2 linked regions of the Draconibacterium halophilum genome follow. The protein of the gene in region 2 interacts with the protein of the main gene of each other region in a pairwise test. Links are inferred from orthologs where the notes say so. Each region holds a gene or a part of one and is shown on either strand. Other genes may lie near its edges.

What was found.
Region 1: the proteins of G0Q07_RS13645 (region 2) and G0Q07_RS07350 interact in binary tests that used the Escherichia coli proteins (3 or more experiments, as listed by UniProt). The link is inferred for Draconibacterium halophilum from one-to-one orthologs.

The regions. Positions count from the first base shown.
Region 1 is NZ_CP048409.1:1,816,085-1,832,245, forward strand. What follows is about bases 5,194-8,105. They hold G0Q07_RS07350 (ABC-F family ATP-binding cassette domain-containing protein), read right to left. Parts: upstream 7,667-8,105; coding sequence 5,720-7,666; downstream 5,194-5,719. Other genes in these bases: rlmB (23S rRNA (guanosine(2251)-2'-O)-methyltransferase RlmB), read right to left, coding at 5,194-5,707. Outside these bases: G0Q07_RS07320 (M64 family metallopeptidase), read right to left, coding at 1-569; G0Q07_RS07325 (mechanosensitive ion channel family protein), read left to right, coding at 797-2,113; G0Q07_RS07330 (Lrp/AsnC family transcriptional regulator), read left to right, coding at 2,268-2,753; G0Q07_RS07335 (ammonium transporter), read right to left, coding at 2,808-4,136; G0Q07_RS07340 (Lrp/AsnC family transcriptional regulator), read left to right, coding at 4,494-4,961; more of rlmB, read right to left, coding at 4,952-5,193; G0Q07_RS07355 (nitric-oxide reductase large subunit), read right to left, coding at 8,405-10,645; ric (iron-sulfur cluster repair di-iron protein), read left to right, coding at 10,752-11,480; G0Q07_RS07365 (RrF2 family transcriptional regulator), read left to right, coding at 11,485-11,925; G0Q07_RS07370 (ferredoxin), read left to right, coding at 11,980-12,180; G0Q07_RS07375 (DUF438 domain-containing protein), read left to right, coding at 12,184-13,425; G0Q07_RS07380 (DUF1858 domain-containing protein), read left to right, coding at 13,430-13,978; G0Q07_RS07390 (START-like domain-containing protein), read left to right, coding at 14,406-14,783; G0Q07_RS07395 (LptF/LptG family permease), read left to right, coding at 14,907-16,161. UniProt on the Escherichia coli protein: Genetic data indicate it may be involved in ribosome assembly or function.
Region 2 is NZ_CP048409.1:3,401,111-3,417,695, forward strand. The notes cover bases 4,828-8,163. They hold G0Q07_RS13645 (2-oxoglutarate dehydrogenase E1 component), read right to left. Parts: upstream 7,764-8,163; coding sequence 5,028-7,763; downstream 4,828-5,027. Other genes in these bases: odhB (2-oxoglutarate dehydrogenase complex dihydrolipoyllysine-residue succinyltransferase), read right to left, coding at 4,828-5,016; G0Q07_RS13650 (DUF4293 domain-containing protein), read left to right, coding at 7,945-8,163. In the rest of the region: G0Q07_RS13620 (CobW family GTP-binding protein), read right to left, coding at 1-368; G0Q07_RS13625 (sulfite exporter TauE/SafE family protein), read right to left, coding at 520-1,281; glyA (serine hydroxymethyltransferase), read right to left, coding at 1,371-2,651; G0Q07_RS13635 (hypothetical protein), read left to right, coding at 2,901-3,335; more of odhB, read right to left, coding at 3,742-4,827; more of G0Q07_RS13650, read left to right, coding at 8,164-8,388; G0Q07_RS13655 (nucleotidyltransferase family protein), read left to right, coding at 8,462-9,181; G0Q07_RS13660 (glycosyltransferase family protein), read right to left, coding at 9,289-10,167; G0Q07_RS13665 (HAD-IIB family hydrolase), read right to left, coding at 10,223-11,053; G0Q07_RS13670 (IS982 family transposase), read right to left, coding at 11,221-12,018; dapB (4-hydroxy-tetrahydrodipicolinate reductase), read left to right, coding at 12,298-13,014; lepB (signal peptidase I), read left to right, coding at 13,026-14,366; G0Q07_RS13685 (LapA family protein), read left to right, coding at 14,509-14,859; G0Q07_RS13690 (WbqC family protein), read left to right, coding at 14,862-15,503; G0Q07_RS13695 (transporter suffix domain-containing protein), read left to right, coding at 15,588-15,935; G0Q07_RS13700 (pyridoxamine 5'-phosphate oxidase family protein), read left to right, coding at 16,055-16,489. UniProt on the Escherichia coli protein: E1 component of the 2-oxoglutarate dehydrogenase (OGDH) complex which catalyzes the decarboxylation of 2-oxoglutarate, the first step in the conversion of 2-oxoglutarate to succinyl-CoA and CO(2).

The sequences.
Region 1 (16,161 bases), 1.6 Mb from region 2 along the record:
TTCATTTCGGCAGCGGTGTAACCTTCGGCCAAAATGGCGATATCTACCTTTTTTGCCGGATCGCCGTTGTTAACAATGTCCTTTGTTTTAAAACCGGGCGTTTCTTCCTTTAAAATAAAATAGTCTTTCGGGTCGATATCGGTAGTGTAAATTGTTTTAAACGTTCCGTCCCATTGGCGGGCATCAATTTCCAAGCGTACATCGTTTTTCGGAAATGGGAAAAGTGCTGCCTGGTAAAATGTTTTATTGTTTGTTTTGGCATCGGCAGTGGTTTGCCATTCCTGAAAAAGGGTGCTAAATCCTTTGCTGTATATTAGCTCGTCGGTTTTCAGATCGAAAACCCGGTAGCGGTAACTTCCATAGTTAAACACGTCGATGAGGTTTGTTTTCGATCCGCCCCAAAACGGCTCTTGTTTCATTTGCTGCGGATACACCACTACTTCCCTGCTATTGCCGCCCAGTAGAAAATCGAAGCGGAAAGTCTGATCTTTAAAATAGGTATTGAACCTGGGCTGTGCAAAAGTAAAAAAGGGGAGTATTAAGAGAATAAAAGCAAACTTCAACTTCATTTTATGTTCATTTATTATTTTTGGATGAAAATAAGGAATCAGTAAGAGACAAAGTATGACTTATGCATTAACTTTTCTATAAACAATTTTAAGTTGCTAATTTTATTCAATTCGCACAAGCCAGGGAGGTTTTTATTCTCAACTATTAATAATAAATTGCCGGAAGTATTACTAGAAAGGTTAACATTGGGGTCTTTTAAAATAAACCAGAAAACAATCTTTGATATATGAAAATCATTTACAGCTATTTGCTTGAACAAATCCGGGAGATCGGGACAATGGATTTTTTGGCAAAACCCTTAGCCGCATTAATCTGTATAATGCTTATTGTTTTTGTGGCTTGGTTGGCCCATTTTATTACCCGGAAGATCTTTTTGGTGATTGTACAACGTATTGCCCGCCGTACAAAAACACACTGGGATGATATATTAGTTGAAAACAGGGTTTTTAAGGGGCTGGCACATTTGGTTCCTGCATTTATCTTGTTTTACACCGCCGATTTTTCTTATCCGAACATTCATCAGGAAGTGGGTGAACTTGCCCCGGAGGTTTATAAGTCACTGTCGCAAGATTATTATTGGGGACTTGCTGATTTGTTGTTGAAAATATCGCGCATTTACTTTATCTCAATTATTGTTTTTGTTGCAGGTTCTTCACTAAATGCCGGATTACAGATATATAATACAACCGAATTTGCACATAGTCGCCCGATAAAGGGTTACGTTCAGTTGTTGAAAATCTTTGTGTTTTTTATGGCAGGCATCCTGCTTATTGCTGTTTTGCTTGGAAAAGACCCAACTGCATTGCTGGCAGGATTGGGAGCAATTGCCGCAGTTCTGCTTTTGGTTTTTCGCGATACGATACTTGGTTTTGTTGCTTCCATTCAGTTGTCGGCAAATGATATGGTGAAAATTGGCGACTGGATTCAAATGGAAGCTCACAATGCCGATGGTACGGTTATCGATATTTCTTTAAATACAGTGAAAGTTCAGAATTGGGATAAAACCATTACTACCGTTCCAACATATGCTTTGGTTTCCGAATCATTTTTTAACTGGAAAGGCATGGAAGAATCGGGTGGTCGGCGTATAAAACGTTCGGTTTCCATTGATACCAACACCATTAGATTTTGCGATACAGCGATGTTGAGTCGCTTCGAAAAGTTCGATTTGATACGGGGGTATGTTCAGGAAAAGGAAAGAGAACTGAAAGAATATAACAAAGGGAAAAATCTTGCGGAAGAGGATTATATTAGTGGGCGCCATCAGACCAATATTGGTATTTTTAGAAAATACCTGGAAGTGTATTTGCGTCAGCATCCAAAGGTGAAACAAGATCTAACTTTTTTAATCCGCCAGCTGCAACCAATTGGTAAAGGGTTGCCTATCGAAATATACGTATTTAGCAACGATCAGGAATGGGCCAATTATGAAACCATTCAGGCCGATATTTTCGATCATATATTTGCTGTTATTCCTGAGTTTGAACTGCGGGTTTTTCAAGAGCCTTCCGGTGCTGATATTGAAAAGATTACACTTCGTTAATTGTTAATGCAAGTGTTTAGTTTTTATCAAGTTGAAAAAATCTTGTGCTTACAATTCGTAAGTAATTATATGTTTTAAAGCATCTGAGATTAGTGATTGTGAATTTTATCTACATTTGTGCTATAATTTGAAACTAACTCAGAATATTTGAAACATGAAGTCGAATGATTTTTTAGAGGAGAAAGCAGCCGATATTGATGAGCTGGATGAAAAGATATTAAAGCTGATTACTAAAAATGCCCGAATACCTTTTCTTGAAGTTGCCCGTGAATGTGGTGTTTCTGGTGCAGCTATTCATCAGCGTGTTCAGCGCTTATTAAATATTGGTGTTGTACATGGAAGTGAGTTTGTGGTTAGTCCGCAAAAATTAGGTTACAATACCTGCGCATATATGGGAATATATCTTGATAAGGCAAGGTTTCATACACAGGTTGCCGAAGCCTTAAGAAATATTCCGGAAGTTGTTGAGTGTCATTACACAACAGGTGCTTATGCTATTTTTGTTAAAATACAAACAAAAACAAACAAGCATTTAAAACGCCTGATCGATGAGCAACTTCAGGATATTGAGGGAATTGCCCGCACTGAAACATTTATTTCTTTGGAAATGGATTTTAAACGACAAGTACCTATTAAATAAAAAAAAGGCCGGTTTTAACCGGCCTTTTTTTATTTAATGCTTGACGTATTTTTTTTAATCTTCCAGGTAGGCAAAATTGTATGATTCATCGTGTTGGCTAATATCCAAACCCACCTTCTCTCCATTGGGTGAGATTCGCATCGGAACAATCATGTCTGTAATTTTATACATTAACATTGAGCCACCAAATGTGAAAATTCCCACAATAACCAGTGCCAGTAAATGATAAAGGAAAGTTGTGATTTCTCCGTGAATCAATCCAACTTCATTTGCAAATACAGCGGTAAATAACATCCCTGTAATACCTCCCATTCCGTGAGCAGGGAATACATCCAAAGTATCGTCCAGTTTCGATTTTGTTCGAAGAGTGATAGCGTAGTTACTAATTATAGCCGCAATTACACCAATAAATATACTCGATCCAACATTTACAAATCCGGCAGCTGGTGTAATGGCAACCAAACCTACAACAAGTCCGATTGCAGCACCAACCGCTGATGGTTTTTTACCTTGAGCAGCGTCGAAGAATATCCAGGTTAACATAGCAGCTGCCGATGCTGTATTGGTGTTTACCAAAGCTGCTGCAGCAACAGAATCGGCTGCCAAAGCAGAACCTGCATTAAAACCAAACCAACCAAACCAGAGCATGCCTGCACCCAATAAAATGTATGGAATATTTGCCGGCTTAATTTCTTTGTTGGCATCTTTTCTTCTTCCGAGAAAAATGGCACCTGCCAAAGCCGCAAAACCTGCCGACATATGTACAACTGTGCCTCCGGCAAAGTCGAGAACTCCCCAGTTACGCAAGAATCCGTTTGGATGCCAGGTCCAGTGTGCCAGCGGTGCATAAATAAATAAAATAAAGAGCACCATAAACAACATGTAGGCTCTGAAACGTACTCTTCCGGCAAACGATCCGGTAATAAGAGCAGGAGTTATGATCGCAAATTTTAGCTGGAACATTGCAAATACTGCAAATGGAAACGTTGGCGCAAAATCGGGATGAGTACCACCTCCAACACCTTGGAACATAAAATAGGTGAACGGATTACCAAATAACCCAAAACCTTCAGCTCCAATACTCTCGCCAAAGGCAATGCTAAAACCAACTACAACCCACAGCACGCTTACAATGCCCATGGCAATATAACTTTGCAGCATGGTGGAAATAATGTTTCTTGACTGGGTCATTCCTCCATAGAAAAAAGCAAGGCCCGGGGTCATTAATAATACCAATCCCGTTGCGGTTAACATCCAGGCGGTATCTCCGGCGTCAAGGTTAGAAGTGTCTATCTCTCCGGCTCCGGAAGGCATAATCACTCCCAGAGCGGCTACAATTACCAATAAGGCCAGAATAAACCACCAACTCGTTGAATTCTTCATGTCTATAATTTTTAAGGTTACTTTTTAAGTCCGTTCAACACATAACAACTCAAAATTTCGTATTGAAATTGAGTGGTTTTTAAGTGCTGAATGAAAGCTATCTAATACTGTCTTCGATTTTTATTGCTGTCTGTTTTTATAAAAATCCGGGATAAAAGTATTAAATCACATTGAAATTAGCATTGAATGTAGAATAATGAAAGATAAATGTGTTATAAATTAACAAACTGATAATATTTTTTCGGCTTTTGAAAGTCTGGGCAACTTTGTTTTAATTTTGTTACTATATTGTGTTTACGCTCACTTTACTTTGAAATAATGTTAGATTTTTGATACTTTTGTGGAAAATTGTTAAAGATGACTTTGAGGAATAATTTAGACGACTGGGATTTAAAAATTCTGGATATAATTACAAAGAACGCAAGAATACCTTTTAAAGATGTTGCAAAAGAAGTGGGAATCTCACGTGCAGCAGTACATCAACGAGTAAACCGAATGGTTGATTTGGAAGTGATTGTTGGATCCGGCTATCACATCAATCCCAAAAAGGTTGATTTTAAAACCTGCACCTACATTGGTATTTTCCTCGAAAAGGGAGGGTTGTTCAGCGAGGTTGTAAAAGGGCTGGAAGAAATTTCTGAGATAGTAGAGTGTCATTACACCACAGGTGCCTATGCCATTTTTGTTAAGGTTTATGCCAAGGATAATGAGCACCTAAAAAATATCTTAAGCGGAAAAATCCAAAAAATTCAAGGTGTTGCCAGTACCGAGACTTTTATTTCTCTGGAAGAGTCATTTAAACGAACGATTCCTGTTCATGCCTGATTTCGTTGTCTGACTGCTTCGAAAACCATTAAAGCAGCAGATACCGAAACATTTAAAGATTCGATCTGTCCCAGGATTGGGATTTTTAATTGTTCATCGGCAAGTTTCAGAATCTGGGCAGAAACACCCGTGTCTTCTGATCCCATAACAATGGCTAGTGGCGATTTCATATCGGCATTGCTGTAAAGTGTGTCGCCTTTTTCGGTGGCTGCAACAATCTTAATGCCCGAGTCTTTCAGAAAACGAACAGAGTTATAAAGGTTATTTGTTTTGCAGATGGGGATGTTGTGAATGGCTCCTGCCGATGTTTTTACCGCATCGGCACCAATTCGTGCCATACCTTTTTCAGGGATAATAATAGCCTGAACACCGGCGCATTCTGCCGAGCGGGTAATAGCTCCGAAGTTGCGTACATCAGTTATCTGATCTAAAACAAGAAGAAGTGGAGTTAAGCCTTTTTCGTAAATTCCCGGAATTACAGTTTCAATATTATCAAATTCGATGGGCGAAATAAAGGCCAGAACACCTTGGTGGTTTTTTCGTGTAACACGGTTAATCTTCTCGATTGGAACGTACTGAACGCCAATTTCATTTTCTTTTATCAATTGCTGAAGTTCTGCAATCAACTCGTTCCGCAAACCCTTTTTTATCAGTACTTTGTCGATAGTTTTGCCTTTTTTTATAGCCTCTATTACTGCTCTTGTTCCAAACAGAAAATCATCGGTGGTTATTCCTTTTTGTCTCATTTAATTTTGAATTTACCAGGTTTTTTTTGCTTTCCAGTTTTCCAGTTCTTCGTGGGCATTTTCCCAGTTAAGCATACTTTTTTCCAGGTGCGATTTTAATTGCTCGTACTGCTCAAAAACCGAATGGCTGTCAATATTTTCCGGGTTGGCAAGCAGTTTATCCATTTCTTCTATTTCATTTTCCTGTTTTGCAATCTCTTCCTCGGTTTGGGTTACACTTTTTTCCAGCCGCGAAATAGTGCGGTTTATCTCTTTCTTTTCTTCAAACGAAAGCTCGTCTTTTTGTTTTTCCGAAGTTACAACTTTTCTGGCTTTTGCATTTTGCTTCTTGCCTTCTAATTCTTTCATCGACTCCATTTTCTTTCTGTAAAGAAAATCGAAGATGCCACCCAGGTGTTGTTTTGCCTTTTTATTTCTGAACTCGTAAATGCAGTTCACCAGTCCATCAAGAAAATCACGATCGTGAGAAACAATAAGTACTGTTCCCGAGAAGTTTGCCAATGCATTTTTTAAAATCTCTTTCGAGCGCATGTCGAGGTGGTTGGTTGGCTCGTCGAGAATAAGGAAGTTAACCGGCTCCAACATTAATCGTATCATAGCCAGGCGCGACTTCTCACCACCACTCAGTACTTTTACTTTTTTATCGATGTCTTCGCCGCGGAATAAAAATGAAGCAAGAATATCCCTGATCTTTGTTCGGATATCGCCCACGGCAATTTCGTCTATAGTTTCAAAAACCGTTAGATCTTCTTTTAATAGTTGCGCCTGATTTTGGGCAAAATAGCCGATTTTAACATTGTGCCCCAGTTTGATTGTACCATCGTGTTCCAGCTCGTTCATAATAATCCGGGCCAGTGTTGTCTTTCCTTCTCCGTTTCGGCCCACAAATGCTATTTTCTCTCCATTCTCAATGGTAAGGTCGATGTCGTCGAGCACATGAAGTGAATCGTAATATTTACTAATGTTTTTGGCTTCAACCACAACACGTCCCGAGCGTGGTGCCGGAGGGAAGTTAATTTTTAGTGCTGAATTATCTTCTTCCTCAATTTCCAGCCGATCCAGTTTTTCAAGTTGTTTTACCCTTGATTGTACCTGCACTGCTTTTGATGCTTTGTACCTAAAGCGTTCAATAAAACGCTCGGTTTCCTCAATCAGTTTTTGCTGATTGTTGTAGGCGGCCAAATTGATTTCACGCTGTTCGGCTTTCCAGTCAATGAATTTAGAATAATTCATTTTTTGATCGGTAATTTTCCCCAAAGAAATTTCTATCGTGCGGTTACAAACAGCATCCAGAAAAGCTTTGTCGTGCGATACCAGAATAACCGCACCACTATATGTTTTCAGGAAATCTTCCAACCACTGGATCGACTCAATGTCGAGGTGGTTGGTGGGTTCATCCAGTAAAAAAACATCGGGCTTTTTTAGAAGCAGTTTTGCCAGTTCAACGCGCATTCGCCAACCGCCACTAAATTCCGAGGTCATTCGCTCAAAATCAGTTCTTTCGAAACCAAGTCCGAGAAGTGTTTGTTCCAGTTCCGCTTCGTAGTTGTCGCCACCTAAAAGTTGGTAGCGTTCGTTGAATTCGGTGACCTGGTCGAGTTTCTTCAGATAATCATTCGAGTGGTAATCTTCGCTTTCGGCAATCTCCTGATTTAAACCGGCTATTTTTTTTTCAATAGTTAAAAGTTCCTCAAAAGCCTGTGTAACTTCATTTTTAAGGGTGCGTGTATCCGAAACTTTCATTTGCTGTGGTAAATAACCAATGCTTGTTTCTTTCGGAACAGCCAGCACTCCGGAAGTTGGCGTTTCAGTGCCTGTAATAATTTTTAGCAAGGTGCTTTTTCCGGCTCCGTTTTTACCAATCAGTCCAATACGGTCTTTCGGGTTCACGAGGAAGCTGATTTCTTTAAACAGTTCGAAACCGCCAAAACTGAGATTTATTTTATCTATCGAGATCATTCTTTACAAAAATTGCCCAAAGATAATTAATTCGTACAGACGGGGCAGTGCAAAACGGAAGTGAGATTTTTGATTTTGATTTGTATGGCCGATCAACTTTGTTTTTCGATGCGAGATAACACTTATTGTGGTTTGATAAATAGGTGGTTAGGGTTGTTTTTTCGACTAACTGTGCTTAAAAAAGAGTGTTGATATTCTGGCAAATGGGAAGAAATAAAGTCAACGAAATAATTAAAATACTAAATAACACCATTTGGTATTTAAATATTTTGTAACTTGTTAGTAGTAAATTTTAAAAGATAAATTATAAGGGTAGAACTCTGTATCTTGATTGGTTTATGTTTAGGGGTTTGTATAATTATCAATCATCTTCCAAAAAGCGTCCATAAGTGTTCTACCCTTTTCTTTCCTCTACTACCTAAATAAACATATTTTTTTAATCTTCTGTAGCAGAAATTAGTGGGTACGAAAGTGTACGTGCTACATTTGAGGGCATAACCTCCATTTAATGTGCGATTTGCCACATTGGAGTCGTTCGAGTTATTAAATAAAGGAAACTATCTTATAACCATTCAATCAAGTTGTTCCGATTTGAGTGGATATAACCACAATGTTTTTTAGATTATCGGTCATGAATCATAACATACGAATTACGAGTTAAAAATTGTTTTATGCCAATTGATTTACAAAAATCGACTTCAAAAAAAAGCCGGGAATAAATCCCGGCTTCAATATTCTCTACTTTTTGATCGACCATCCTGTTTTTAATCCAAAAACAAACCAGCCCAGATAGAGGGCACCTACAGCAAAAATTGTATCGCCAATTGCTCGTAGCCAGCGTATTGTTTCCAAAGTTGGGCTTTCTAAAAATTCTGCCGACCGCGCATACCAAAGACCGTGTTTTACGCTGGCAACTGTTTGTGCCAGGCCAACAGGCAGAACGCTAAGTACAACCATTAGCAAGAGGCCGATATTCATCATCCAAAATGCATTGCGTATTGTTTTTTCTTTCCAAACTGTATTTAAATCCATATCTCGTAAAACAAAAAGCATGAGTCCGATTCCCAGCATTCCGTATACTCCAAATAAAGCAGTATGACCATGAACCGGAGTGGTGTTTAGCCCCTGCATGTAATACAAAGCAATTGGTGGATTGATTAAAAATCCAAAGATTCCGGCACCCAGAAAATTCCAAAATGCTACTGAAACAAAGAAGTATATGGGCCATTTGTAGGCGGTCACCCATTCTTTAGCTTGGCTCATTCGTATGTTATGATAGGCTTCAAAGCCCATTAATACCAGTGGAACTACTTCGAGTGCACTAAACGATGCTCCAAGAGCGAGTACTGCAGTTGGAGTACCCGTAAAGTACAGGTGGTGGAAAGTTCCGACAATACCACCCGACAAAAATATAATGGTAGAAAACAGCACACTTGATGTTGCAATTTTTGTCTGAATCAGCTGCATTCGCACAAACAGGAAGGCAATTGCAACTGTGGCAAAAACTTCAAAAAATCCTTCTACCCAAAGGTGAACAACCCACCAACGCCAATATTCGGCAATAGCAAGGTGGGTCTGTCGTCCCCACATTAAGCCTGCTGCATAAAACGCAGCAATAGCAACAGATGCGATTAAGAACATGGTTAGCAAATGTCTATTTTCATTCTTGGCTTTTATAGCCGGCCAAATTGCGCGCCCCATTAAAAATAACCACAACACCAAGCCAATAAGAAGGAAGATCTGCCAGAACCTGCCCAGGTCAACATATTCGTAACCCTGATGGCCGAACCAGAAATTTTCTACGAGTCCCAGCTTCTGCATAACTCCCATCCATTGTCCGGCAAGCGAACCAACAACAATAATCAGCAAGGCGATAAACAAAAAGTTTACACCAAAACGCTGGAACTTTGGTTCTTTTTCTGAAATAGCAGGCGCAATAAAAAGTCCGGTGGCCAGCCACGACGTTGCTATCCAAAATATAGCCAGTTGTATGTGCCAGGTTCTTGAAATAGAATAGGGGAGAACATCGGCCAGGGGTAAGCCATAAAACCCCAGACCCTCAACTCCATAATGTGCCGTTATTACTCCCATAAAAATTTGTACAAGAATAAGTGCTGTCACCACCCAAAAGTATTTTAAGGTTGCCTTCATCGATGGCGTGAGTTTGGTCCCTGATAGAGGATTTACCTTAGGGATATTATGATTGGCCTCTTCTTCTCGATTAGTGGCATAATACCAGCCCAGTAGTCCGATTCCGAAAAGTAAAATAATTACACTAAATCCTGTCCACAAAAGCAAGGCTCCTGTTGGTTCATTCCCGACTAGTTTTTCTGGAGGCCAGTTATTGGTGTAGGTGATATCTTTCCCGGGGCGTTCGGTAACTGTAGCCCAGCTTGCCCAGAAGAAAAAAGCATTCATTTTATCCATCCGTGCTTTTCCTTTTATCGAATTGGCCGGAATGGCATAGGCTTCTCTAAAATGTGCCTGTTCGGGATCGTTCATGAACAAGCCAGAGTAATGCGCACTGTTACTTTTAATAGCTTGGGCCCGAACTTTTGAAATAACAACACTTTCCGAAGCTTGGTCGTAGGTGTTTTTTCTTAGTTCGTTCTGTAAGCGTTTTTGTAGAAGTGCCTGTTTTTCGTCTTGCAGATCATCGTAAGACTGCGAAAACTCGGCCAGCGACCAGGTATCTAAAATGAAGAGGGCTTCTTTATGTAACCAGTCGGCTGTCCAATCGGGGGCTTTATATGCACCATGTCCCCAAATCGTTCCAACTTCCTGTCCACCCATTGATTGCCATACATTCTGTCCATCTTTAATATCAGCCGAGGTAAATACAACTGTACCATCTGGCGTAATTACTTTTTCAGGAATGGGAGGTGCTTGTCGGTAGATTTCCCTGCCAAAATAACCAAGTATTCCAAACGAAATTACCATGACAAGGATAAAACCGATCCAAAGTTTTTTTGAATTCATATATCTTGATTTAATGTTTGTTATTACAAATGTATAATAAAATTATAAAAAGACCCGGTTGTCCTTTTATGGAATATTCTTATCTTTGACAAAAAAATTAATAGCTATGGAAATAAGAAAAGAATTAACCGTAGGACAGATTGTAAAAGAGAATTACAAAACAGCTCAGATATTCGATCGGAACAACATCGATTTTTGTTGTGGAGGCGGTATCAGTCTTGAAAAAGCCTGTGAACAAGCAAATGTCAATATTGATTCGCTGTTACCCGAATTGGAAGCTACAGTGCAGGCAAACGACCCTGATTCAAGATACATTGACGCGATGGAATTGAACGAATTGTGCGATTACATCGAGAAAAGACATCACTCCTATGTTCGTGAAACTATTCCTTTTTTGGAGGCCAAGCTCAATAAACTTTGTGACGTGCATGGCGAAAATCACCCGGAACTTTTTAAGGTTCGTGAATTGTTTGAAACGGCAGCAGGTAACCTTACAGCACATATGCAAAAAGAAGAGTTGGTACTATTTCCATATATTAGGCGTTTAGTCAATTTTAAAAATGGTACCACTTCCAATACGGCTGAATTTGGTGGAATTGATGCACCCATACAAGCTATGCTGGACGAGCACCAGGCGGAAGGCGAACGATTTTTTGAAATTGCCGAATTAACATCTAATTATACCTGTCCGTCAGATGGTTGTAATACTTATCGCATTACTTATCAGACCTTAAATGATTTTGAGCAGGATTTACACCGACATATTCATTTAGAGAACAACATTTTATTTTTGAAAGCATTAGCTTTGGAGAAAGAAATTATTTCGAAAAAATAAGCTTATGTTGGCTAAAAGTACTGAATATGCAATTCGCTCGCTGGTTTTTGTTCAGCTCAGAAACTGGGAAGGGAAACGACCGGGTGTTATAGAAATTGCAAAAGAAATTGAAGCGCCGTCAGCGTTTTCAGCAAAAATACTACAAACACTAACCCGGCACCGGTTACTTGATTCGGCTAAAGGCCGGGGAGGTGGATTTTTTTTTAACAGCGAACAGAAAGAATTGACGCTGTACCAGGTAATTCATGTACTGGAGGGCGATGCCTGTTTTCATCGATGTGGGTTTGGGTTAAAATCATGTAACAATGATAATCCGTGTCCGTTACATGAACAGTATAAGGAGGTACGCGATAAATTTTTCGATATCGTTAAGGAAGAAACTATTCAAGCCCTGTCGGAGAAAATCAGAAAAGGTGAAGCTGTTTTAAACAGAGGGATTGTTTAAAAAGTTTTTTTGTCTACTAAATCTGACTTGATTCACTGTTAAAAGAATGTTTGGGTGGCGATTAAAAGAGTATGGAGAGACGACAGTATAAACACCTGCATTGCCTGTAAGATGTGCAATCTTTTTGCGCCGCGGGTATTTAAAGTATTTGATAAAATGATTGTGGTGCCCGGGCTTGATTACCATTTATACGAACATGAAATAAAAGAGGCGGCGGAGAATTGCCCGGTACAAATTATAAAATTTGAGGAGTAGGTTATGAGTGAACTAATTAACAATTCGAAATACAGAAAGGAACAATTAAAGCAGTTGATTTTAAAACTGCATGAGGGAGAATCTGCAGAAAGTGTGCGGAAAGAGTTAATTGAATCGTTAAAAAACATCCCATACGGCGAGGTGGTGGAAGTAGAGCAGGAATTAATGCAGGAAGGCTTGCCCGAGGAGGAAGTGCTGAAACTTTGCGATGTTCATGGTTCAGTGCTCGAAGGGAATGTAGATTTGTCAGGGGCAAAGACTATTCCTGAAGGACATCCGGTTGATGTGTTTCAACACGAGAATGTTGAATTACGAAAAGTGGCTGAACAGGCAAAACAACAGCTTAATCAATTGCCAGATGTGAGCGAAGAAGATTTCAAAAACTATGTGCTGAATCTGGAGAGTCTTTTTAATCAGTTAATGGACGTTGATAAGCACTATCAGCGAAAAGAGTATTTAGTATTTCCTTATCTCGAGAAAAATGAAATTACCGGACCACCAAAAGTAATGTGGGGTAAACACGACGAAATCAGGGATCAGCTGAAAGCATGTATTGGCATTCTGAAAACACCGGGCCTTAAACCTGAAGATCTGTTTGATTCACTCGAACTGTTGTTTTATGTAGCTATCCAGGGTTTGGTTGATATGATTCAGAAAGAAGAAGAAATTTTATTCCCAATGGCTATGGATGTGCTAACTACTGAAGATTGGTGGAATATTCACAAGCAAACATTAGAATATGGATTTGCACTTTACGATCCAAAAGCAGATTGGAAGCCTGAGGGATTTACCGAAGAAGAAACCGAAAGTGACATTAATTCCGACGGAAACATTCAACTATCTTCAGGCAGTTTTTCGGCAGCGGAAATAAAAGCCATTCTGAATTCCGTTCCATTCGATATGACTTTTGTAGATAAAAACGACAAGGTGAAATATTTTACCCAGGGAAAAGAACGGATATTTGCCCGCAGCCGCTCCATAATCAATCGCGATGTGCGTTTGTGCCACCCGCCGGGGAGTACGCATATTGTTGAAAAGATACTGGAAGATTTTAAGTCGGGAAAAGCTTCACATGCACCTTTTTGGATACAAATGAAAGGTAAATTTATTAAAATTGAATATTATGCGCTTCGTGATGAACAAGGAGAATACATGGGGACTTTGGAGGTTTCGCAAGACTTGACAGAGAACCGAAATCTTGAAGGCGAACGCAGGATTTTGTCATATACTGATGATAAAGAATAAAATAATGAACAAACTGATCATTACACCTAAAACAAAAATATACGACCTGCTGGAGGCCTATCCACAGCTCGAAGATGTGTTAATCAGTGCAGCACCGCCTTTTAAAAAGTTGAAAAATCCGGTGTTACGCAAGACCATTACAAAAATCACCACGTTGAATCAGGCAGCAACAATCGGCGGACTGAAAGTGGAAGAGCTAATTAATAAATTAAGAAGCCAGGTTGGCCAAACCAATATTGATGGTGTAGGCGATGAAACTGAAAATTACACCACTGAAAAACCGGCTTGGTTTGAAGAGCGCAATATTGCGGAAACCATTGATATCCGTGAAATGCTGAATGCCGGAGAACAGCCTGTTCATGAAGTAATGTCGGCCATTAAAAAATTGAATGAGAATGAAATACTTCAAGTGATTGCACCTTTTATTCCGGCTCCGCTAATCGATAAATCGTTGAGCATGAGTTACAGGCACTGGCTGAATAAAAAAGACAGTGAAGAATATCGGGTGTTTTTTATCAAGAAAAATAGTAACACGTTGGGATTCAAAAACTGAATGAGAAGAGGTTGTCAAAATTGGCTTCAAGAATTGCAGTTCAAACTTAATTTTCAACCCCAAACTGATTCAATGATTATTGCTTTGTTTAGCAGGGCGATTACTGGTAAAAGCTGTGAATTTACACTACATTATATGTGTAATATTTGTTTCACCTAAAAAGAAAAAGGAGCCCGGTAATTACCAGACTCCTAGTGTTTTTAAGTAGCGAGAGGCGGGCTTGAACCGCCGACCTCGTGATTATGAATCACGCGCTCTAACCAGCTGAGCTACCTCGCCATTTGTTTTCCAAAAATGCGGTGCAAATATAGTATTTATTTTTATTTCGAGTAACCATTTCTGCAAAATTTCAAATTATCTTTATTCCTGTGTTTTTAACCAGTTGTAAGTTACGTTCTTATTAATTATATTGCCAAAAATCAAACATATGACTAGTAAAGTTAAGATTAACCTGGAATACATTGTTAACTGTTCTCCCAAAGTGCTCTATAACAGACTAAATACGGCCTCGGGATTAACAGAGTGGTTTGCCGATGATGTGCGTGTAAGAGGAAAACATTATACTTTTATATGGGAAGGATCGGAGCAAACCGCGGAGATGACTTTGCACAAAGAAAATCGTTTGGTTAGGTTTAGCTGGGTTGATGAAGAAGAAACTTACTTCGAATTTAAGATAACACGGGATGAACTTACCAGTGATGTTTCTCTTTTGATTACAGATTTTGCTGATGAAGATGAAATCGATGAAACACGAGGTTTATGGGATTCGCAAATTGCTGAATTAAAACATGTATTAGGTTCATAAGTCGTTTATTCCCAATTATTGAAAGCCGTATTCCGGTGTCAATAACGTTTCTTAACCTTTTTTACTTTACTAATTCCTAAAATAACTTAGTTTTGTAAGCGTTTCCAGAATGAAAGAATGTACATGAAACGTCTACACCTTTTTGTTATAAAATCTTTTTTAGGTCCATTTTTTATGACCTTTTTTATTGTGCTTTTCGTGCTGCTTATGCAGTTCCTGTGGAAGTATGTAGACGATCTGGTGGGCAAGGGGCTCGATTTTAAAGTATTGGGCGAAATGATGTTTTATGCATCCTTTGCTTTACTTCCACTGGCTTTTCCACTGGCAATGCTGTTGGCATCAATTATGACCTTTGGTGCATTGGGCGAAAATTACGAGTTAGTTGCGATGAAAGCTTCAGGAATTTCACTTTTCCGAATTATGAAGCCATTAATCGTTATTGCCGTGCTTATTACCGGAACCGCCTTCTATTTCTCCAATAATATTCTCCCTAAAACTAATCTGAAATTTTCAACACTTCTGTACAGTGTTAAGAAGCAAAGGCCCGAGCTGGTTTTGCAAGAAGGTGTTTTTACTAACGAAATGGATGGTTACAGTATTAAAGTTGGTCGTAGAGATAACGATACAAAAATGTTATACGATCTGCTGATTTACGACCACACAAAGAATAAACCCAACGAAAGTGTTACCGTAGCCGATTCAGGATTGTTGCGAATAACGGAAGACAAAAAGTACATGGTGCTTAACCTTTATAGCGGAGTAACTTATCAGGAGCAAAAATCGCAGGATCGAACTAAAACGGAAACGTATCCATATCAGCGAAATCGTTTTGAAGAACAGACTATCCGGGTAAAAGTCCGCAATTTTGAATTTAACCGTCGCGATGAAAGTATCTTTAAGAACCAGTATCGGATGCTCACTATCGATCAGTTGGAGACTGCCGATGACAGCTTGACCGATGATTATTACGACCGGTTAAGAAATTACATGATGCAGATTAATATAACCCCAACAATAACGCGAAGAATGTACAACCTTACCGCAAAAGCTGATTCGTTGAAACGTGATATTGTCGATTCAAAAGCCGATTCGATATTCGATTTTGATGCCTATTATAGTGGTCTCGATAAATGGGTGCAGGCCGATATTGCTAAAAGTGCACTCGACCGGGCTCGAAGCAATATGCAACAGATAAATATGTTCCAGGGGCAGCTTTATAGCAAAAAGAAAATGCTGAATAAGTACCGGATGGAGCGCCATCGAAAGTTTACACTATCAATAGCTGTGCTCATCTTCTTTTTTATCGGTGCACCTTTAGGGGCAATTATTCGTAAAGGAGGATTGGGAATGCCAGTGGTGGTATCAATTTTCTTATTCA
Region 2 (16,585 bases):
CCGTTATACTCGTACAATTCCTTTAAGTCTTCCTCGGCAAAAAAAGGTTGAATCACTGGCGCCGGATCAGCAATTCCTGTTGTTTCAATCAACAGGTGATCGACATTTGGGAAACGTTCGGCCAACTCTTTTAAAACCAACTCATACTCATCAGAAATTGTACAGCAAATACACCCTTGTTTTAACTCAAACATCTGGCTGGCATCTACACCTTTTATTAGTTTAGAATCAATAGGCACATCGCCAAATTCATTCTCAACCAATGTAAACTGAATACCGGGATTAGTTTTTAACAGGAAGTTGATAAAAGTAGTCTTCCCGGCCCCAAGAAAGCCGGTGATTATGGTTACTGGTATTTTATTTTGCATACTCACATTCTTCTAAACAAGTCCCCTTAAGTCGATTTCGGGGTGTAGATTCACCCCTCGCTCTTCGGGCACTCCCCTCAGTGAGGGGAGATAATCCATTTTCCAAAACTTTTTTTCGCTAGTGGCTAGTAGCTCTTAACTTGTAGCTTTATTAACTAAACACCCCAAACAAATTCAGAATCACAATTATCATGGCCAGGATCAGTACGTAACGCACATATTTTGCACCACCTTTAACGGTAAAATTGACTCCTAGCCAAGCACCAAGCATATTTCCGGCGGCAAGTATTAAACCCGCAACAATATCAACTTGTTTATGAAAAATAAATATCCCGATGGAAAAAACAGTATAGATCAAAACAATAAAAACCTTTATAGCATTGGCTCTAACCAAATTATGACCACAACCCAAAACCAAGCCGGCCAGCAGAAAAAAGCCCACTCCCATTTGAATAAACCCGCCGAATAAACCTATTCCAAAGAAAATAATATACTGTAGTACCGTCGGTTTGGGATCGACCTTCCCTACCCGATCTTTTATCCATACTTCTGGTTTTAAAACTACCACCAGCAACAAAACCACCATTAGTCCGGCAATAATCTTTTTCAAAAGCTCTACATCGATTTCAACAGCAAACAGTGCCCCGATAATTGATCCGATAATTGCCGGAACAGCAAGCCGGTAATCAGTTTTAAAATCAAGTACGTTCTTCTGCTTAAAAGTTTTTACGGCAATCACATTTTGAAGCAGAATAGCGATTCGATTGGTTCCGTTGGCAATATTTGCAGGCAGTCCCATAAACATCAATAAAGGGATGGTTAACATGGAGCCACCACCAGCAGTAGTATTAATAAAACCGGCTGCGATTCCGGTTCCTATAAGTGCCAATATCATGTACCATTCCATATCCATAGCTCGAATTTATAGTTAAAGAAAGTGAAAACATAAAAAAAGCCCGAAAATAATTCCGGGCTCTCTATATTTTAACCTTAAGTTCTTAATTAATAGGCAAACAACGGAAAGTCTTTCATCAGTTGATGTACTTTTTCGCCAACCGCTTTAATGTAAGCCTCGTCGTTGATGTTTGCAATCGAATCGTCTATCAACTGCACAATTTCTGGCATCAGATCTTCTTTAACACCACGGGTTGTAATAGCCGGTGTACCTACACGCAAACCTGACGTTTGGAATGGCGAGCGACTATCAAAAGGAACCATGTTTTTATTCACGGTAATTTCAGCATTTACAATGGTATTCTCCACTACTTTTCCGGTAATCTCCGGGTATTTTGTACGCAAGTCGATCAGCATCGAGTGGTTATCGGTACCTCCCGAAATTACTTTGTAACCCAAATCAACAAAAGCCTGTGCCATTACAGCAGCATTCTTTTTAACCTGTGCCTGGTATTCTTTGTATTCCGGTTCAAGCGCCTCGCCAAAAGCAACAGCTTTAGCAGCAATTACATGCTCAAGCGGGCCACCTTGTTGTCCGGGAAATACTGCAGAATCCAGCAATGAAGACATCTTGCGAACCACTCCTTTTTTAGTTGCTATTCCCCATGGATTTTCAAAATCTTCACCAATAAGAATAATACCACCGCGAGGTCCGCGTAAGGTTTTATGTGTTGTTGATGTTACAACGTGTGCATATTTTACAGGATTATCAAGCAAACCGGCAGCGATTAAACCTGCAGGATGTGCCATATCAACCATAAATAGCGCTCCTACTTTATCGGCAATCTCGCGCATACGTTTGTAATCCCACTCGCGGCTATATGCCGATGCACCACCGATTATCAACTTTGGTTTGTGTTCGATAGCCAGCGCTTCCATTTCGTCGTAATCAACCAAACCGGTATCTTCTTTTACCTTGTACGCTACCGGATTGTAAAGAATACCCGAAGAGTTTACATGCGAACCGTGCGAAAGGTGACCACCATGCGAAAGGTCGAGGCCGAGGAATGTATCGCCCGGTTTCAGGATAACACTTAACACGGCAGCATTCGCCTGTGCTCCTGAATGCGGCTGAACGTTAGCCCATTCTGCGCCGTACAATTCTTTAATACGGTCGATGGCCAATTGCTCGGTCATGTCAACAAACTGACATCCACCATAATATCTTTTTCCAGGATAACCTTCAGCGTATTTGTTGGTCATTACCGATCCCATTGCCTCCAAAACCTGCTCACTTACAAAGTTTTCTGAAGCAATCAGCTCAATTCCGCCCAACTGACGTTCGTGTTCCTTCTTGATAATATCAAAAACCAAAGTATCTCTCTTCATTTTGTAACTGAATTAATTTAATGAAAGCCCAAAGTTAATACATTTTAATTCAGCCTTTTGATGATATCGGGTAGAATTTAGGAGATTTTTTGAACAATTAAGATAGACAATGTTAGCGCTTTGCTAATTGACACCAGCTAATTTTTATTGCTACCATTTTAAACTTTTAATCAGATAAATCATCTAACTGATCCAGAAGCTAAAAACAACTGATAATCAAAATCTTTTAACGTATTAACTAAAATTAAAATGAAAAGAACAGTATTTCTAGTAATGGTGTTGGTTAGCACACTTTTAATGTCGTGTAACAACGGAAGCAATAACTCGCAACAATTGCCATTTGGCCGTGGAGGCGGAATGGGTCCCGGAAATTTTGATCCGCAGGCTATGGTAGACCGCCAGATTGAAGATATGGACGAAAATCTGGATTTAAGCAACGAGCAGGAAGAGAAAATTCGCGAAATAATGGAAGAGAGTTTTGAGAATATGGCTGCCATGCGCGAAGAAATGCAAAACAGCGGTGCCGGATTTGAAGGAATGCGTGAGCAAATGCAAAAATCACGTGAAGAGCAAAACAAAAAAATGAAGGCTGTTCTTTCTGAAGAACAATGGGAGAAATACCAGGTGATGCAGGAAGAAAGACGAGAAAGGCGTGGGCAGGGGGGAATGCCTCCGCAGAATTAGAGCATCAAAAAAAAGAAGTCATTTGAAAAATCAAATGGCTTCTTCTCTCTTCAATCAGTTCTCAGTAAGGATGTCATCTCTTTTTTGCGGATATGTGAGAAATGGAGCACTGAGAGGTGGAGCAAAAATGCAACTTGATACTTGTAACTTTTTTGTAACAGATCTCTCACTGTGCTCTAGATGACAAGCAGTGGCAATTAACAGAAAGATCCGATCCGTATTGTTAAAAATTAAACGGATCGGATCTTTTTATGCACATTGGTAACTTGCAACCTGAAACCTGAAACCTGAAACCGGCAACTTTTTTGTAACAGATCTCTCGCTACGCTTCGAGATGACAGCAACTGTCAACTGCGACTGCAAACTGAAATCTTCGCGCCTTAGCGTCTTTGCGGTTAACAATAGACTAAATCCCCAGCATCAACTCCCCGGCGTCTTTTCCTCCGGTGAATAAACGTTCCGGATTTTCAAGCAGTTCTTTCAGTTTTACCAGGAATCCTACCGAATCTTTACCATCGATAATACGATGATCGTACGACAGTGCAACATACATCATTGGGCGGATAACTACTTGTCCGTTAACAGCAACCGGTCGCTCCACAATATTATGCATGCCCAAAATTCCCGATTGCGGCGGGTTAAGAATTGGTGTCGACAGCAACGACCCGAAAACGCCACCATTGGTAATGGTAAACGTTCCTCCCTGTAATTCTTCAACTGTAATTTTCTTATTACGTGCCTTTTCAGCCAGTTGTTTGATTTCGAGCTCAATTTCGGGTATCGATTTACTTTCGGCATTCCGGACAATGGGCACCATCAATCCTTTTGGTGTTGATACCGCAATACCCACATCAACAAACTGCGGCATTACTATTTCTTCGCCATCCATCTGCGCATTCACCATCGGATGGAAATCCATGGCAGTGGCAACGGCTTTGGTAAAAAACGACATAAAACCGACTTTGAATCCGTGCGTATCCACAAATTTTTGCTGATACTTTTTGCGCATATCCATTACATAGCTCATGTCGATCTCGTTGAAGGTGGTGAGCATGGCTGTTTCGTTTTTCACCGAAACCAAGCGTGCACTTAACTTTCGGCGCAAGCTCGACATACGCTGGCGCTCTTCGTTGCGTGTAGCTTCTTTTTGCGGAATCACTGCAGCTGACTGTGGCGCATTTACCACAGCTTCCACTTCTTTTTTACCTAATCTTTTCAAACCGTTAATCACATCGTCAACCGAAAGATCATGCTCTTTCATCATTTCCTTAGCTACCGATGTAACTTTTACTTTATCGTGCCCCGACGCTGACGGTCGGGATTTCGCTTCGCTCAACTCATCTTCGGATGTTGACTCCTCGGTCTGGGTTGCTTGTTTTTCGTTATCGGAAGTTGATTCCTGAGCGCTTTTTTCTTCCGGCTTCCGGCTTCCGGCTTCTGGCTTTATACTTGTATCAATGGTACAAACAACAGCTCCAACCTCTACAGCCTCACCTTCTTCAGCTTTTAATGCTATTTTACCACCTTCGCTGGCAGTAATAGTCAATGTGGCTTTATCCGATTCCACTTCCGCTATTTCCTGATCTTTGGCAACAACGGCTCCGTCTTCAACAAGCCAACTGCCAATTTCAACTTCAGTTATAGATTCTCCCGGACTGGGAACTTTGATTTCAATAATCATATTTTGGTTTTTTATGAAGCTACAACTTCTTTTTCTTTAAATACTAATTCCAGGATATGGTTGAGGCCTTTTTTGTGTTTATCCATTAGACCAACAGCCGGGCTGGCACTTTCCGGGCGAGCAACAACCTTAAAGCCAAGGCAATCTAATTTACGGTTAATAAACGGCCACGCTCCCATATTTTCAGGCTCATCCTGTGCCCAAATCAATTCGGTCGATTTTGAATATTTACTCAATACTTCATTGATCTGCTTATTCGGAATCGGGTAAATTTGCTCCAAACGCACAACGGCCGTATTTGAAATTCCGTTTTCTGATTTGTATTTTACCAGATCGTAATACAATCGGCCAGAGACAAATATAACCTTCTCTACCAAATCAGGTTCAGCTACCGGATCGTCAATAATTTCCTTAAAATGTCCGTCGGCCATTTCTTCAATGGTTGAATGTACCATTGGGTGACGCAACAAACTCTTTGGTGTGAAAACCACAAGTGGTACACGCATTTTCATTTTCACCTGGCGGCGCAACATGTGAAACATATTGGCCGGAGTGGTTGGCATAACTACCTGTATATTATTATTCGCCGAGAGTTCTAAAAAGCGCTCAAGACGTGCCGACGAGTGTTCGGGCCCCTGCCCTTCAAATCCATGAGGCAGGAACAACACCAGGTTATTCATTAACCCCCATTTCTCGTATGCTGAAGTAAGGTATTGGTCGATTATAACCTGTGCCACATTATAGAAATCGCCAAATTGGGCTTCCCAAATTGTCAACCCGTTTGGTTCCGATAAAGCATAGCCATATTCAAAACCCATTACGGCATATTCTGAAAGCGGCGAATTATAAATTTTAAAACGTGCCTGATCGTCCGATATATGTTTTAACGGAAAATATTTCTTCTCCGATCCATCAATTACGAACGAAGCATGGCGGTGAGCAAAAGTTCCACGTTCACTGTCCTGACCACTCAAACGCACCGGATGACCTTCAGCAACCAGCGTTCCGTAGGCCAGCAACTCTCCCATTGCCCAATCCAAACGGTTATCATGGATCATCATTTTCCGGTCGGAAATAATACGATTTACTTTTTTAAAGAAAGACAGTTCTTTGGGCAGCGTATTTATTTTCTCCGCCACAGATCGCACGGTTTCCTCCCCAACAGCGGTATCAACAGGTTCGTTAAAAAGAGCTTTCGATGGTAATTCATAGTTTTCAAAGTCTTTTACCAGGAATTTACGAATCTGCAACTTTTCAATTTTCTCCGACTCCTTATATTTCCCATCTAAAAACTGATCGAATTCCCGAATCTCTTCTCTTGATTCATCGTGGGTCATAATTCCCAGTTCATTCAATTTGCCCGCATAGATATCGCGCGGATTTTTATGTTTTGAAATGGCTTTATATAGCATTGGCTGCGTAAAACGTGGCTCATCGCCCTCGTTGTGTCCGTACTTTCGGTAACACAGAATATCGATAAATACATCGGAATGGAATTTTTGACGGAATTCCATTGCCAGCCTTATTGTCCAAACCAAAGCCTCAACATCGTCGCCATTTACATGAAAAACAGGCGAGCGTGTTACTTTTGCCACATCAGTACAATAAGTGCTCGATCGTGCTTCAAGATACGGTGTAGTAAATCCAACCTGGTTGTTGATTACCAAATGAATCGTACCTCCCGTTTTATATCCCGGAAGCTGCGCCATTTGTACTGTTTCGTAAACCACACCCTGTGTTGCAATGGCTGCATCGCCGTGAATAACAATGGCGCACGCCTTGCTGTAATCGCGCTGGTATTCGCATTCGATCTGAGAGCGAACCATGCCTTCAACAATTGGGGCTACAGTTTCCAAATGCGATGGATTTGGAAGAAGCTTCAAATTTACTTTCTTGCCAAAGTCAGTTACCACATCATTCTCGTAACCCAAATGATATTTCACATCTCCTTGTGCTATATCGTCCTCGTATTCAGTCGCGTAGAATTCTTTAAAAATATTTTCATATGGTTTTTCCAGGATATTAGACAGTACGTTCAATCGTCCGCGATGTGCCATTCCCAGAATAAATTCTTCCATTCCCAGTTCTGCACCGCGTTCGATAACGGCGTCAAGTGCAGGAATTAAAGCTTCCGCCCCTTCGAGTGAAAACCGCTTCTGCCCAACAAATTTTTTATGGATAAAATTTTCGAAGCCTACCGCCAGTTTCAGGTGATAGAAAAAGTGTTTCCGTTTTTCTTCGGTATATTCCTCCGAGTTTTTGGTACTTTCCATTCGCTTGCGCAACCATTGCACCACCTCCGGATGTCGCATATACACATATTCCACACCAACCGACTGGCAGTAAGTGTCTTCAAGATGTGAAATAATATCTTTTAATTTGGCCGTTCCAATTCCAATTTCGTTACCCGCCTGAAATGTTTTTTCCAGATCGGCTTTTTCCAAACCAAAATTCTCGATATCGAGTGTTGGAGAGTATTTACGACGCGCACGAACGGGATTGGTTTTGGTGAACAGGTGTCCACGCTGACGATAGCCATGTATAAGATTTAGAATAGCAAATTCTTTATCAATATTGTCGAGTTTTATCCCCGAAGGTTTTTCGGGATACTGCTTGCGGGCCAGCTCAAAACCCGAAAAAAACTGTTGCCAGCTCTTATCAACAGACTCCGGATCCTCAAGATAAGACTGGTATAAGTTCTCAATCGCCTCGAGTTCCTGGTTTCCCACAGCCGAAAATTTATCCATAGTTGATTTTTAATTAACTTTTATATGATATTGAAGAAACAAAGCAGTTTTTTTATTGTTTACCTGCAATCATAGTTTTTTGTTATCAAAATTAAGCTTTCCTGATGATTTTTAGGCAAGCTTAGCCATTTTGGTTTTGAGAAATATTTTGATTGGCTATTTTTGCTGAAAATTTAAGACAATGATTCAAAGAATTCAAACCTTGTTTATCCTGGTAGCCGGCATGCTGATCGGTTCGTTATACATTCAGAAATTTGCAGATATTATCGTTAACGATCAGCTGCATGTTTTTAACGCTTTTGGAATTTTTAAAGATGAAGAACTACTTTTTAGTGGTTTGCCGCTAATGATTCTAATAGGCATTATTGCAGTACTTCATCTGGTGACAATATTTTTATACAAAAAGCGCATCCTTCAAATCCGTATCCTTGGATTCTCCATGATTCTGATGCTCGGGCTTTTCGGACTGTTCTTTTATTTCACTTACGCCAGCTTTGATGAAGTGAAAGTGGCTTTTAAAGTTGCCGTTGCCTTACCGATTGTAGCTATTATTTTAGATTGGCTGGCTATTCGTGCCATCGGAAAAGACGAAGCTTTGGTTAGAAGCCTGGACAGGATACGCTAAGCCCCTCCTAACCTCCCCAATGGGGAGGTACAGATCTCACTACTCGCATCTAATAATCTATAAGTCTTTCAATATGCAAGCAATGATTTTCGCCGCCGGTTTGGGTACCCGTTTAAAAGACGAAACGACCAATAAACCAAAAGCTTTGGTAGAAGTTGGCGGGAAACCGTTGCTGCAACATGCCATTGAAAAACTTAGTGCCGCAGGTGCCACCCGGATCGTTGTTAACGTTCATCATTTTGCACAACAGGTAATGGATTTTGTAAAAAGCAAGGATTGGGATGTCCCGGTGCTCATCTCCGACGAAAGCAACAAATTATTGGAAACCGGAGGCGGACTAAAATTTGCCGCCCACCTATTTTCAAAAGAAGAACCCATCCTTATTTATAATGTAGATATTCTTGGCAACATAAATTTAAAGGATGTGCTTGCAGAACACGACAGATCGAATAGCATTGCAACGCTGGTTGTGCGGCAGCGCGAAACGCAACGTTACTTTAAGTTCGATTCGGAGCAAAATCTGGTGGGCTGGATGAATAAAAAAACGGGAGAAACAAAAATATCAAACCCGGATAATTTTCAGGGAGCTACGGAAATGGCTTTTAGCGGAATTCATATTGTTGAACCTGAAATTTTTGATTTTATGCCGCTTGAAGATCGATTTTCAATTGTGCAGGTTTACCTTGAACTGGCAAAAACGAAAAACATAAAAGGTTACTTCGATAATTCAGAATTGTGGATGGATGTTGGGAAACCGGCTCAGCTGGAAGAAGCAAGGGAGTTGTTTCGATAGTTGTCATTTCGAAGGAGGCACGACTGAGAATTGAAAATCAGCGAAGCTAAATCTTTAACCAACTGCAGAAAAGTTAGAGATTTCTCACTACGTTCGAAATGACAGAATTATTTCAGCAACTCATAATTCCGATACTCAAATAAACGCACTCCAAATAACTTTTCGATTCGATAAAGCAGACGGTACTTAAATTTCATCTGAATTTTATCAGTATCTACATTAACATCCCAGTTCAAACGTTTTATCCTGCCTTGCATTATTTTTGGATGCGTGCCTTCAAAACGAATAAGAGCGTCGTACTCTGTCCCATAGTTAAATTCCTGCTCCGATGCTTTTTTTTGTGCCTCTTCTTCCGAAATTCCGTGGTAAAAAGCTTTAACCGAATCCACTTTTTCCTGCATAAATTTTGGGTGGCGTACCCAACCGTAATGATAAATTTCGGCATCAACCGGAACAACCTTTAACTTCTCCCCGTTTTTCCGAAATCCCTGCGCATCTTTATACGAACGGATAGATTTGTCATTACGAATCACACGAATCTCGTTTCGATACCAGTGCCGGCAATCGCCCACATAATCGTAAGTTCCGTAAAAATGCCGGTAGCGAAACAATAATCCTTCAACCTCTTTTCTGTCAAGGTTTGTTTTCATTGCTTTTTTAATCGCCAGCAAATGTTTTTCGTGCACTACCTCGTCGCCCTGAATGTAAAAACACCAATCGTATTCATCACCAATAGCATCAAAAGCTTTGTTGGTTTCGTCGGCATAAACAACACCACCTTCGCGAAGGTTTTCATCCCAAACCGTATCAACCACGGTAATTTTATCCCGATCGATTTCTTCAATAATTTTTCGGGTTTTGTCTTCCGATTTTCCAACGGCAACTACAAAATGATCGCAAATGGGCAAAGCCGAAGTTATTGCTTCAACAATAGGGAAATCATATTTTTCGGCATTTCGGATAAATGTAAAACCACAGACTTTCATACGATAGATTGAACTAAAATTTGATGACCAGAACGATAGTACTGATTTAATTTGGCTAAAATAACGATTGCACCGAAAAAGCGAAGGCATCATCTTCGTTGCTTGGTACCACCGGATATTTATCTTTTATTTCATGGGGCGAGTTATCGGTTAAAAAGGAGTGCATGGTAAATTCCAGCAGGTCAAAATCGTTGTAGTCATTTCCCAGCCCCATCGTTTCTTCTTGCGTAATTCCCAATTGTTTACAAATTTCGTTCACCCCGTTTCCTTTCGATACGGAATGGTGAAAAACCTCGATCCAGATATACCCGGGAGTAATTGGCGACGATGCACGGATAACTCTAATCTCGGGGCACAAAGCTTCGATATCTGCTTTCAGGTGTTTAAACCGTTCTTCATCTTGTTTAATAATGACCAGAAACTGGCATAATTCGCCGTTTGGCAAAGCCTTGGTTTTTAGTTGCTCTGCATACGCTACATTAAATTTAAAGTAACGTTCAAACTCTTCGCAATCGTCCTTCCCGCGGTAATAATAGTGTTTATGATTATCGGGAACCGGATAAAAAGCATGAAAATTTACATCGCGTTGAATAAAATGATTAAGCAGCTTTTGGGCCGACGACACTTTTATATTCTGATTGGCAATAAGTTGCTTTTTCTGCCAGTTGTAAACGCCGGCGCCCGAAGAAAACACCACAAAATCGAAAGGCAAATCGGGCTGCAGTACATCTTTTACTTTCTGCAAATTCCGCCCCGTTGCTGCAACACGAACAATCTGTTTATCACCCAGTTTATGCAAAGCATCAATATTTGCCTGACTAATTGTCCGGTCATTTTTCAGAAACGTACCATCCAAATCGGTTGCAACAAGTTTTATATTTTTCATTTTCATAAATTAGTCCGATAAAATTAGATAAAAATCAATTATTTAATCATTCGTAGCTTTAAATTACCGTTAACCCTGTTCGCCGCATTTCCCCTTGTGTTCATCGAAATAATTTAATGTGCGAAACTGCTATGGCTACATTTGAGTATTGTTACCCGTTGTGCGGTTTAAACTGCCAGGGCATATTTTAAATTATTAATTGGTTTACCGTTCTTTAAATTAATGTATTGCAGTAAAGTCACCGAAGTAACTTTTGTGAGTATTCTGACTGACAATCCAATAAGTGTTTTGGCGTAATTACGTTTAAGCATGAACTGGTCGCAAAGTTGAGAAAACAATGTTTCGATCCTTTTTCTAAACTTTTTAAAAACAGGTGGGTACAAAGTGTAAGCTTTTTGATTAGCCCGCATGGGGGTTTCCAGTTTAACGTTGCAGGAAGAAAACAGGTCAATTTGCTGAGAACTGGATAAATATCCTTTATCTCCCAGCAGGATACAATTGTTTAGCCCAGAATGCTTTACCTGCGACAGGTAATGAACATCATGGACACTAGCCTTGCTTAAGTCCATACTATGAAAAACCCCGTTTGCAGAGGTAAGCAAATGAAGCTTGTAGCCGTAATACCAGGTTTTATTAACAGCAGAATAGCCTTTGTTTGGTGCTGTCTCAAAGTTTTCTTTGCAAATCCTGCTGCGTTGTTCACGGGCGTTCTTGCAAACAGGGATGGGAATCGAATCAACCAGGAAACAGTCTTCTCCTGCATTGAGAAAGCCGGCTACAGTCTTGTTCAATTCTTCGATAAAAGGATAAAGGCGTTTTCTTCTGCGGTTAAAGTTGCTTCGGTCGATTAGGTTGGGAAAATCATCAGCATGTTCGCTTTTGATTTTAGCCCACAAAAAAGCTTCGCTGTCGATTCCGAGTGACTCGCCAGTAATAGAGAACGCAATAATTTGACAATCAGACATCTTTGGGCGGTTTCTATACGAATAGAAATTATCGAAAGAGTTGATGCGATTTTTAAATACAGATTTGGTAATGAGAAAGAATCTGTCGTAATTTGATTTCAAGTTATGCATAACAGAAGTAAAAATGTGGTGTTTTATACTTCTAAGATATTGAATATCATGATTATGCATAACTTTTTTTAGTTATAGATATTAATAAGGTTATTAACAAATTAAACCGCACAACGGGTTATTGTTATATATTTGTGGCTTATTCTAAAACAGATAATCAGCAAAATAATGAGAATTGCACTAATTGGCTACGGGAGAATGGGACAGGAAATCGAGAAAATCGCGGTGTCGCGCGGTCACGAAATTGGCCTCACCATCGATCTCGACAATCAACACGATCTTACCGTCGATAATCTCAAAAAATGTGATGTTGCCATTGAATTTACTATTCCTGCATCAGCAGTAAATAACTATAAGTTGTGTTTTGAGGCGGGTGTTCCTGTTGTTAGCGGAACCACCGGCTGGCTCGATAAAAAAGAAGAGGTGTATAATAAATGTGCTGAAACCGACGGTACATTTTTTTATGGAAGTAACTTCTCGGTAGGTGTAAACCTGTTTTTCGAGCTGAATAAAAAACTGGCAGAATTGATGGCGCCACGTGCCGAATACGGTGTTGAAATGACAGAAGTTCATCATACGAAAAAGCTGGATGCACCTAGCGGAACAGCAATCAGCTTAGCAGAAGATATCTTTGAAAACCTTCCGGCAAAAAATGCCTGGGTTAATGATAAAACTCCTGCTGCTAATGAAATGAACATTAAATCAGAGCGCGTTGGACAAGTACCGGGTATTCATACCGTAAAATACGAATCGGAAATCGACTTTATTGAAATCACGCACAGTGCAAAAAGTCGTACAGGATTTGCATCCGGCGCCGTACTTGCTGCCGAATATTGCCTCGACAACAAAGGCATACTGACAATGAAAGATTTACTAAAATTATAAAATAAGAATTAATGACACGTTCGATCCTAACAAATAAGTGGTTTAAATTCATCACTGTAGGAACACTTTATGCCCTTTGGGTAATCTGGCTTGGAAGCTACTTGTGGTTTCTGGGGCTGGTAATAATCTTCGATATTTATATTACAGAAAAAGTACATTGGGCATTTTGGAAAAAGAAAAACCCTCCCAACGGGAAACAAACCAAAGTTGTTGAATGGGTCGACGCTATTATTTTTGCGGTAATAGCGGCTACTTTCATTCGTATGTTTTTTATTGAGGCATACACGATCCCCACCTCATCAATGGAAAAATCTATGTTGGTTGGCGATTATCTTTTTGTAAGTAAAACGGCCTACGGACCTAAAACACCAAACACGCCGCTGTCGTTTCCGTTTGTGCACAACACCATGCCCGTAATTGGTGGAAAATCATACTCTGAAGCCATTCAGCAGCCTTACAAACGACTGGCAGGATTTACGGAAGTAAAAAACAACGATGTAGTAGTTTTTCATTTTCCGGAAGGCGACACCGTAGCGCTGGGAGTACCAACGCAAAGTTACTACCAATTGATTAGATCGTATGGAAGAAACAGAGTTTGGAGCGATAAAAGAAACTTTGGAGAAATCATTACGCGACCGGTTGATAAACGCGAGAATTACATTAAACGAAGTGTAGGTATTCCGGGCGATAAAATTGAAATTAAAATGGGGCAGCTGTATGTAAATAACGAGGCTCAGAAAAAATACGAAGGTGTTCAATACAACTACCTGGTTGAAACTAATGGTACTGCCATCAACCCAAAAACACTCGACAGGTTACACATTGCCGAAGACGACCGGAATACCTATTCGAGCCAGCAGTATTTAATGCCGCTCACTCAGGATGCCGCTGATAAGATCGGAGAACTTGCCAATGTTGAATCGGTTGAAAAAATGTTGGATGAACCTGGAGACAGGGAACCTGGTATTTTCCCAAACGACAGCCGCTACCCATGGAACGTTGACAATTTTGGTCCGCTAACAATTCCGGCAAAAGACGAAACCATTGATCTTACCGTAGACAATCTTCCGCTTTACCGCCGCATTATTGATATTTACGAGGACAATGATCTGGAAGTAAACGGAGATCAGATTAAAATTAATGGAGAGGTGGCCACATCCTACACCTTTAAAATGGATTATTACTGGATGATGGGCGACAACAGGCACAACTCTGCCGATTCGCGCTACTGGGGTTTTGTTCCGGAAGACCATGTGGTTGGCAAAGCCAAATTTATCTGGCTTTCGCTGGATAAAGACAAAAGTTTCCCGGCAAACATAAGGTTTAACCGACTGTTTACTACGGTAAAATAAATTTGATATGTACGTTTTGTTGTACACTCTTGTTTGTACACAACACTCACAATCTTATTAAAAAACATTCGTTAAAAGGATAATAGTTAAACTGTTATCCTTTTTTTATAATTTCGGGGTTGATACTTGAAAACCATTAATTATGCAATTAATCGTTGTAATACTTCTGATTCTGGCAGTCCTTCTGGTAATTTTCACGTTGCAAAATGCCATGGACATAACGCTGAACATATTCTTTTGGGAAATAAAGGATGCCCCCTTGGTGCTTGTGCTACTTAGCTGTATTTTTTTGGGGTATCTAATTGCGGCATTTTACTTTTATCCGCGCTTATGGAAAATAAAACGTGACTATAAGCAGATGGTAAAATTCAATTCGGAATTAAAGGAATTACAACAAATGCACGAACCGCAAAAGTCGGAAGAAGTAACCGATCCGGAAGGGATTGAGCTGGATGATGAAGACGATGCCGACGACAGCTTTTTCAAAGACTAATAATGAATAACAACGCACTTTTACTGAGTACTGCCTATTTTGCACCGGTACATTTTTACACCCGCTACTTACACCACAACGAGGTTTATATTGAACAATACGAGAACTTTAGCAAACAAACCTACCGCAATCGTTGTCAACTACTGGGAGGGAATGGACCAATTTCGCTTGTTATTCCGGTGGTAAAAGGCCGCGGTCCAAAAATTTTAATAAAAGACCTGCAAATATCGTACGACGAAAACTGGCAGCGCAATCACTGGCAAACCATCGTTTCAGCCTACAATTCGTCGCCCTATTTCGAGTACTACCAGGATGAACTTTACCCGTTTTTTGAACGTAAAACCAAATACCTGCTCGATCACAATCTGCAAATACACGAACAACTCTGCGACTTTTTCGATATAGAAAATAAAATCCGGTTAACTTCCGATTTTGAAAAAGTACCGGAAAAAACATTTAATCTGCGCGACGGAATATCACCAAAACGAAAACACAATCCCGACCATCAATTTCAACCACAAACCTACACTCAGGTATTTTCAGAGAGATATGGTTTTACGCCTAATCTGAGCATTCTTGATCTGCTTTTTAACGAAGGGCCAAATGCTTTCACTATCCTTTTGCAAAGTTTGCAGGATAACTAATTACAGGAAACAATACGTGCTATTTACTGTTTTGAGTTTTATGAAACGAACATGAACTTATTTAATCATAACTACACGAAAAGGATGATTAAAAAAGTTTATGTGAGAGCGGAGCGCTTACATCCGTTCTCAAATTTTAAAGTAAATATTACAAATCTTGAAAATTTTAAACGGATGAAACGTAAAAACAGTCAGATAAAAATCGGGATTTTCTTAATGATCTTCTCCGGGGTATTTTTTGCCGCCACACTGATTATTCCTTTTTTTGATTTGCCTACAAAAACCAAAGTAGTCGCATCAACCACAAGTTTTATAGTAATGGAAGTTGTGTTTTGGGCTGGAGGTTTGCTGGTAGGAAAAGAACTGTTCACCAAATACAAAAAGCAGTTAAACCCGGCAAATTGGTTTAAAAAGAAAGAGCAAAACGGTTAGTCGAATAAGGCGTTAACACGATAAAACTTCTTTCATTCTCACTTCACCCTCGCTTCATTCTGCCTTGCTTTTTTTACTGATTTTTTGTAACTTATATGTTGCACCAAAAATCTTTAGCCATGGATATAAATGATTACATTTCGTTTGCCTCAGCAAATCCGGTTTGCTATTTGGCCACCTGCGACGGCGATCAGCCACGGGTAAGAACCGTTCGCTTATTTTTTGCCGATAAAACGGGTTTCTATTTCGGTACGCTCTCTCCAAAAGACATGTCGAAGCAACTTCACCACAATCCAAAAGTTGAAGTATGTTTTTATAACAATCCACACAATCAGGCACAAGCAAAACAAATGCGCTTAACCGGCACCGTTGAATTCGTCGACGACCCGAAAATGTTACAACGCTTGCATAAAAAACGCCTCTACCTTGACGACATTGCCGGAAGAGATCTGGAACCAATTAGCGAAATTTTTAAAGTTTCTACAGGCGATGTGCACTTTTGGAGCTTGAGCGATGTTATGAATGAAGCGAACCTGGAACACAAGGTTTTCTGAAGCTTTAGTAATTGTCTTGTGTACCGTTCAGTGATAAAATAGACTTGCGCCACACCGCAAAAGTGATTGTTATGAAAAAGTAGCGGTCAACTCCAA